Regions from separate parts of the Rhodoferax sp. SPJ4 genome, predicted to be linked through region 2. Evidence: riboswitches for the same ligand, from Rfam matches in the RefSeq annotation. Region 2 holds a riboswitch; the other holds the start of a gene.

Region 1 (3,399 bases), on a different contig from region 2:
CTGGCCATGGCCGACATCGACACCGATGACCTGGGCCGCGCCGGCCTGCAGCAGGCAGTCGGTGAAACCACCGGTGCTCTGCCCCACGTCCAGGCAGCGCTGCCCCGCCGGATCCAGACCCAGGCTGCGCAGCGCACCTTCGAGCTTGAGCCCGCCGCGCGACACATAGCGGGCCTCGGCCAGGTCCAGCAATTCGATCTCGGCCGCCGCCGGCACCTCGTCGCCGTTCTTCGCCACCTTTTTCCAGGGCGCCACGCCCGCCGCACCGGCGCGCCACTGCACCCCCGCGGCAATCAGCCGCTGGGCTTGCGAACGGGACGAGGCCAGGCCGCGCTCCACGAGGAGTTGGTCAATGCGCATTCAGTTTTCTTCCGACGGCCTCAAGGCGCGTAGCGAGCGGGTGCAGGGCAAGGCGCGGGAGGCGCCGTGAACCGGAGCGACCTTGAGGGTCGTGAGGATTCACGGACGGACCCGCAACGCGGTCATGCGGCCGCGCAGTAGCGCCGCTCAATAACGGTAGGTGTTGGCTTTGTAGGGGCCGGCTTTGCTCACACCGATGTAAGCCGCCTGCTCGTCGGTGAGTTCGCTCAACATCGCGCCCACCTTCTTCAGGTGCAGCCGCGCCACCTTCTCGTCCAGGTGCTTGGGCAGCACGTACACCTTGCCCACTTCGTAGTCGGCCTGCTTGGTGAACAGCTCGATCTGCGCAATGGTCTGGTTGGCGAAGCTGGACGACATCACAAAGCTGGGGTGGCCAGTGCCGCAGCCCAGGTTCACCAGCCGGCCCTTGGCCAGCAGGATGATGCGCTTGCCGTCGGGGAAGATCACATGGTCGACCTGGGGCTTGATCTCTTCCCAGGTGCACTTTTCCAGCGAAGCGACATCGATCTCGTTGTCGAAATGGCCGATGTTGCAGACGATGGCCTGGTCTTTCATCTTGGCCATGTGGTCGTAGGTGATGACGTTTTTGTTGCCGGTGGCCGACACGAAGATGTCGCATTTGTCGGCGGCGTAGTCCATGGTCACGACCTTGTAGCCTTCCATCGCGGCCTGCAGCGCGTTGATGGGGTCGATCTCGGTCACCCAGACCTGGGCCGACAGCGCGCGCAGGGCCTGGGCCGAGCCCTTGCCCACGTCGCCGTAGCCGGCCACCACGGCCACCTTGCCGGCGATCATCACGTCGGTGGCGCGCTTGACCGCGTCGACCAGCGATTCGCGGCAACCGTAGAGGTTGTCGAACTTGCTCTTGGTCACCGAGTCGTTGACGTTGATGGCGCGCAGTGCCAGCGTGCCCTTGACGCTCATTTCGTTGAGGCGCAGCACACCGGTGGTGGTTTCTTCGGTCACGCCGATGATGTTCTTCAGGCGGCGGCTGTACCAGCTGCCGTCTTCGGCCAGCTTGGCCTTGATGCTGTTGAACAAACAGATTTCTTCTTCGCTGCCGGGCTTGGCCAGCACCGAGATGTCTTGCTCGGCCTTGGTGCCCAGGTGCATAAGCAGCGTGGCGTCACCACCGTCGTCCAGAATCATGTTCGGGCCTTCTTCGGGCGTGCCCTTGGCGCCGGGGAACTCAAAAATGTTGTGGGTGAATTTCCAGTAGTCGTCCAGGTTTTCGCCCTTGTAGGCGAACACCGGCGTGCCATTGGCCACCAGTGCGGCGGCGGCGTGGTCTTGCGTGGAAAAGATGTTGCACGAGGCCCAGCGGACCTGGGCACCCAGGGCCTGCAGCGTTTCCACCAGCACGGCGGTCTGGATGGTCATGTGCAGCGAGCCGGTGATGCGCGCGCCCTTGAGCGGTTGGGCGGCGGCGAATTCCTCGCGGATGGCCATCAGACCGGGCATTTCGGTCTCGGCGATCTTGATTTCCTTGCGGCCCCAGTCGGCCAGGCCGATGTCGGCGATGTAGGCGTCGGTCAACAGGTTGGGGGCGATGCGTGCGTTCATGGGTCAGCTCCAAAACAGGTTTCGAAAAAACCACGGGCTGCGCACAAGGGGTGAAAAAGCCCATCACACAGACCGTGGATGAGCGTCGTTGCCTGGGGTGGCCGGGGCCACCGATTCGAGCCTCGCGCCGGGCTGGGCCGACGCTGCAACGCTCCTCGAATGGCCATGATTATACGGAGTCGTGCGCCAGCGCGCCGTGAACAAGCGCACGACCGCCGGCTTCTTCAGCCGCGGATGATGTGGCCCTTGAGGCTGTAGAGAATGGCCACCACCTCGTTCTTGGTGGCGTCGTCCAGCCGGTTCTTGGCCATCGCGCCGAGGATGTCGTCCATCGCCGCCAGGTACTCCTGCTCGCTGATGTTCATGCCTTTGTGGGCGCTGGCCATGTCCTTGCCGGTGTAGGGCTGGGACGCCCCGGCGCCGGCAGCAAAGAACTCGCGGGCCATGCGCTTGGCATGTTCCAGGTCTTTGATAGCCTCGAAGCGGGTCTTGATCAGGGGGTTGCTCAGGTGGGCCGCCATGGCATCGTCCACAAGGCGGGCAATGCCGGCGGCCTCACCGAGGCGCTGGTACAGGGAGGTCATGGCAAATCCTTTCAGGGGAGAACACCGGCCGCTCACACCGACCGGCCTGACGCCCACGATAGGCCGCCGCCGCGGCGAAGTCCTGCGGAACCGATGGAGAAGCGGTGGGGATCTCGTGGAGGATTGATGGCCGCCAGCCCGCTTCGTATGATGGCCCGATGGCTGACGACCGCCACCTGTTGCGCTTCGGGGATTGCGTGCTGGACCTGGCGCTGTTCACGCTGCGGCGTGGCGGCCAGCCGGTGCCCCTGGAGCCCCAGGTCTTCCGGCTGCTGACCTACCTGGCCGAACACCGCGACCGGGTGGTGCCACGGGACGAGTTGCTGGACCGCCTGTGGGCCGGCAAGGTGGTCAGCGAATCGGCGCTGAGCAGCTGCATCAAGGCCGCCCGCCAGGCGGTGGGTGACGATGGCCAGACCCAGGCCTGCATCGCCACCGTGCAGCGCCGCGGCTACCGTTTCGTGGCGCCGCTGGTGGCCACGCCCGCGCCGGCCAACAGCGTCTGGACCGACACCGCCCCCGTGCCACCGGCCGGGCCGCTCGCCCGGTCGCGCCCCCGGGTGGCGGTGATGCCCTTCACCGACCTGTCCGCCCCGCAGGTGGCACCAGGCGGCATGGCCGACGCGCTGGCCAGCGACATCATCACCGGCCTGGCCCAGCTGCGCAGCCTGTTCGTGCTGTCCCACGGCACCATGTTCGCGCTGCAGCGGCGCGGCATGGCCCCGGCCGAGGTGGCCCGAACCCTGAACGCCGACTACCTGGTCACCGGCACCGCCATGCACCGCACCGGCCAGCTGCGGGTCAGCACCGAACTGGTCGAGGCGGCCAGCGACCGCATCGTCTGGGCCGACCACTTCGATGTGGCGCCGCG
Region 2 (3,399 bases):
ACCGTGGCGATGATGATCTTGCCCTTGGGTTTCACATCCCCACCGGCCGCTTCCATCAGCAGCTTTTCGGCCTCGATGTAGGGCAGCAGGTGGGCCACCGCCTGCTTCATCACGCGAGCGCTTTTGACCACCTGGGGCAAGAACATCTTGCCCTGGCCGAACAGGTCGCCGACCACGTTCATGCCGTCCATCAGCGGGCCTTCGATCACATGCAGCGGCCGACCACCCTTGGCCAGAATAGCCTGGTAGGCCTCTTCGGTGTCCGGCACGATGTGGTCGGTGATACCGTGCACCAGCGCATGGCTCAACCGCTGGCCCACGGTGGTGCCCACGCGCCATTCGTTCTTCTTGCTCTCGTCCTTGGCACCGCTCTTGGCGCTGTCGGCAATTTCCACCAACCGCTCCCCCGAGTCGGCACGGCGGTTCAGCACCACGTCCTCGACCCGCTCGCGCAATGTGGGCTCCAGTTCGTCGTACACGCCCACCATGCCGGCGTTGACGATGCCCATGTCCATGCCCGCCTGGATGGCGTGGTACAGGAACACCGTGTGGATGGCTTCGCGCACCGGGTCGTTGCCACGGAAGGAAAAGCTCACGTTGGACACACCGCCGCTGACCTTGGCGCCCGGCAGATTGGCCTTGATCCAGCGCGTGGCCTCGATGAAGTCCACCGCGTAGTTGTTGTGTTCCTCGATGCCGGTGGCAATGGCAAAGATGTTGGGGTCGAAGATGATGTCTTCGGGCGGAAAGTCCACCTCGTCCACCAGCACCCGGTAGGCGCGTTCGCAGATTTCAATTTTTCGCTGGTAGGTGTCGGCCTGGCCCAGCTCGTCAAAGGCCATCACCACCGCAGCCGCGCCGTAGCGCTTGACCAGCGTGGCCTGGCGCTTGAACTCCTCCAGGCCCTCTTTCATGCTGATGGAGTTGACGATGCCCTTGCCCTGCACACAGCGCAGGCCGGCCTCGATGACGCTCCACTTGGAGCTGTCGATCATGATGGGCACGCGGGCGATGTCGGGCTCGCTGGCGATCAGGTTCAGAAACCGCACCATCGCGGCCTGGCTGTCGAGCATGGCCTCGTCCATGTTGATGTCGATGACCTGGGCGCCGTTTTCCACCTGCTGGCGGGCCACCGCCAGCGCCTGCTCGAAGTCGCCGTTGAGGACCATCCGCGCAAAGGCTTTGGAGCCGGTGACGTTGGTGCGCTCGCCGATGTTGACAAAGGTGGCGCTGGGGGCCGTGCCCTCGGCGGCGGCCACGCCAATGGCCACCGGTTCCAGGCCCGACAACAGCATGGGCGGCACAAAAGAAGGGGAAACAGACACGGTCATCACTCACCTGGTTGGGGCAACAGGCGAGCGTCGTTGGCAGAATGGGCAGGTTCAAGCCTGACGAAACGCATGGTGGTTTCGCTGCAACGCTCCTTGAACCGAGTGTCATTTTAATCGATCATGCCTGTCTGATGCCCTTCAAGCTGTTCCAGCGCACCCCCAAGTCCCCTCCGCCCACCGAGGCCCAGCGCCATCGCTTGAAGGCGCTGGAGGGCTCGTCCACGGCCGAATTGGCGGTGGATTTGCTGCGTGCGCCCACCGCGCTGATGCAGCTCAGCCGCGAGGAATCGCGGGTGGTGGTGAGCTATATGCTGCCCATGCGGATTGCCGAGGGCAACACCTTCATTCACCAGGGCGACCGCAGCACCGACTTCATGGTGCTGGTGCTGGAGGGCGAGGTGACGGTGGAAACCATTGTGGTCAGTCGCACCACCCCCACCACCGTCAATGTGCTGGGGCCGGGCCACCTGATCGGTGAGATGGGCCTGCTGGACGGGGAGATGCGCTCGGCCTCGTGCACCGCCAGCAGCTCGCTGGTTTGCGCCATCCTGACCCGCCACGCGCTGCGCTCGCTGATGGAGCAAGAACCGGCCATCAGCGCGAAATTGCTGCTGGCGGTGGCCATCCGCCTGGGCCAGCGGCTGCGCGACACCAGCGACAAGCTCAACCGCTATGTGATGCTCACCCGCACCATGCAGCAGGAGATCGACCGGGTGTTGCCCAGCTGATCTGCCTGCGGGGCGCTCAGGCGTCCTGCGGCTCTTTGTAGAAAAAGCCGCGCTGTACCGAGCGGGCCTTCTGTGGCGCCACCGCCTGGCCGATGGCTCCGATGTGCTCCGGCGTGGTGCCGCAGCAGCCCCCCACGATGTTGACCAGGCCTTCGGCCGCGAACTCTTGCAGCAGGCGCGAGGTCACGTCGGGGGTTTCGTCAAAGCCGGTGTCGCTCATCGGGTTGGGCAGGCCGGCGTTGGGGTAGCAGCTGATGAAGGTGTCGGGCGCGGCCTTGGCCAGCTCCTGGATGTAGGGCCGCATCAGCGCCGCACCCAAGGCGCAGTTCAGGCCCACCGCCAGCGGGCGGGCGTGGCGCACGCTGTGCCAGAAAGCGGTGACGGTCTGGCCGCTGAGGATGCGGCCGGAGGCGTCGGTCACGGTACCGCTGATGATCAGCGGCAGCCGCTCGCCGGTGTTGGCAAAAAACTCCTCGATGGCGAACAGCGCGGCCTTGGCGTTCAGGGTGTCGAAAATGGTTTCCACCAGCAGCACGTCGCTGCCGCCCTCCACCAGCGCCTCGACCTGCTCGTAATAAGCCGCGCGCAGCTCCTCGAAATTGACGTTGCGCGCGCCGGGGTCGTTCACGTCGGGGCTGATGCTGGCGGTCTTGGGCGTGGGGCCCAGGGCGCCGGCCACAAAGCGCGGCTTGTCCGGCGTGCTGTATTTGTCGCAGGCGGCGCGGGCCAGCTGGGCCGACACGAGATTCATCTCGCGGGCCAGACCGGCCATGTCGTAGTCGGCCTGGGCGACGGTGGTGGCGCCGAAGGTGTTGGTCTCGATCAGGTCGGCGCCGGCGGCCAGGTAGCGCTCGTGGATGTCGCGGATCACGTCGGGCCGGGTCAGGCTCAGCAGTTCGTTGTTGCCCTTGACGTCGCGGTGGAAGTCGGTGAACCGCTCGCCCTGCGCGCCCGGGCCGGTGTAGCCGGCGCCGCGGTACTGGGCCTCTCCCAGCTTGAAGCGCTGGATCATCGTGCCCATGGCGCCGTCGAGGATGGCGATGCGCTCGCCGAGGATGGCGGGCAGTTGCTGGGCACGGGTGTAGTGGAGCGGCTTCATGCCCCGATTGTAGAAAGCCCCCGGTTTGGGCCGACAATTCATGCGCGGTGCCCCCGGCAGCGGCCCAGGTTTTGCCGGCGGCCGCACTCCCCCTTTCCATTGACCCCGACCCAGAGCAGCCCACCCCTTGGCTTTTGAATCCATCCTGCGCGAGGTGTTTGGCTACAGCGCCTTCCGCGGCCCGCAGCAGGCCATCGTTGAACATGTGTCGGCCGGCGGTGACGCGCTGGTGCTGATGCCC

The links. Region 2 has a riboswitch for S-adenosylhomocysteine ahead of metH (methionine synthase). Riboswitches for the same ligand answer to the same signal wherever they lie in the genome.
Region 1: it holds a riboswitch for S-adenosylhomocysteine, as region 2 does, so the genes downstream of both, ahcY (adenosylhomocysteinase) here and metH (methionine synthase) in region 2, are expected to answer to the same signal.

Annotation. Positions count from the first base shown of each region.
Region 1 covers NZ_JBYZMN010000001.1:149,023-152,421, reverse strand. The annotation lists gene AC4BAR_RS00700 (TlyA family RNA methyltransferase) at 1-360, opposite strand, end outside; gene ahcY (adenosylhomocysteinase) at 508-1,944, opposite strand; S-adenosyl-L-homocysteine riboswitch at 2,018-2,107, opposite strand; gene AC4BAR_RS00690 (group I truncated hemoglobin) at 2,169-2,528, opposite strand; gene AC4BAR_RS00685 (winged helix-turn-helix domain-containing tetratricopeptide repeat protein) at 2,687-3,399, shown strand, end outside.
Region 2 covers NZ_JBYZMN010000003.1:337,627-341,025, reverse strand. The annotation lists gene metH (methionine synthase) at 1-1,295, opposite strand, end outside; S-adenosyl-L-homocysteine riboswitch at 1,350-1,432, opposite strand; gene AC4BAR_RS12775 (cyclic nucleotide-binding domain-containing protein) at 1,463-2,059, shown strand; gene AC4BAR_RS12770 (homocysteine S-methyltransferase family protein) at 2,076-3,158, opposite strand; gene recQ (DNA helicase RecQ) at 3,286-3,399, shown strand, end outside.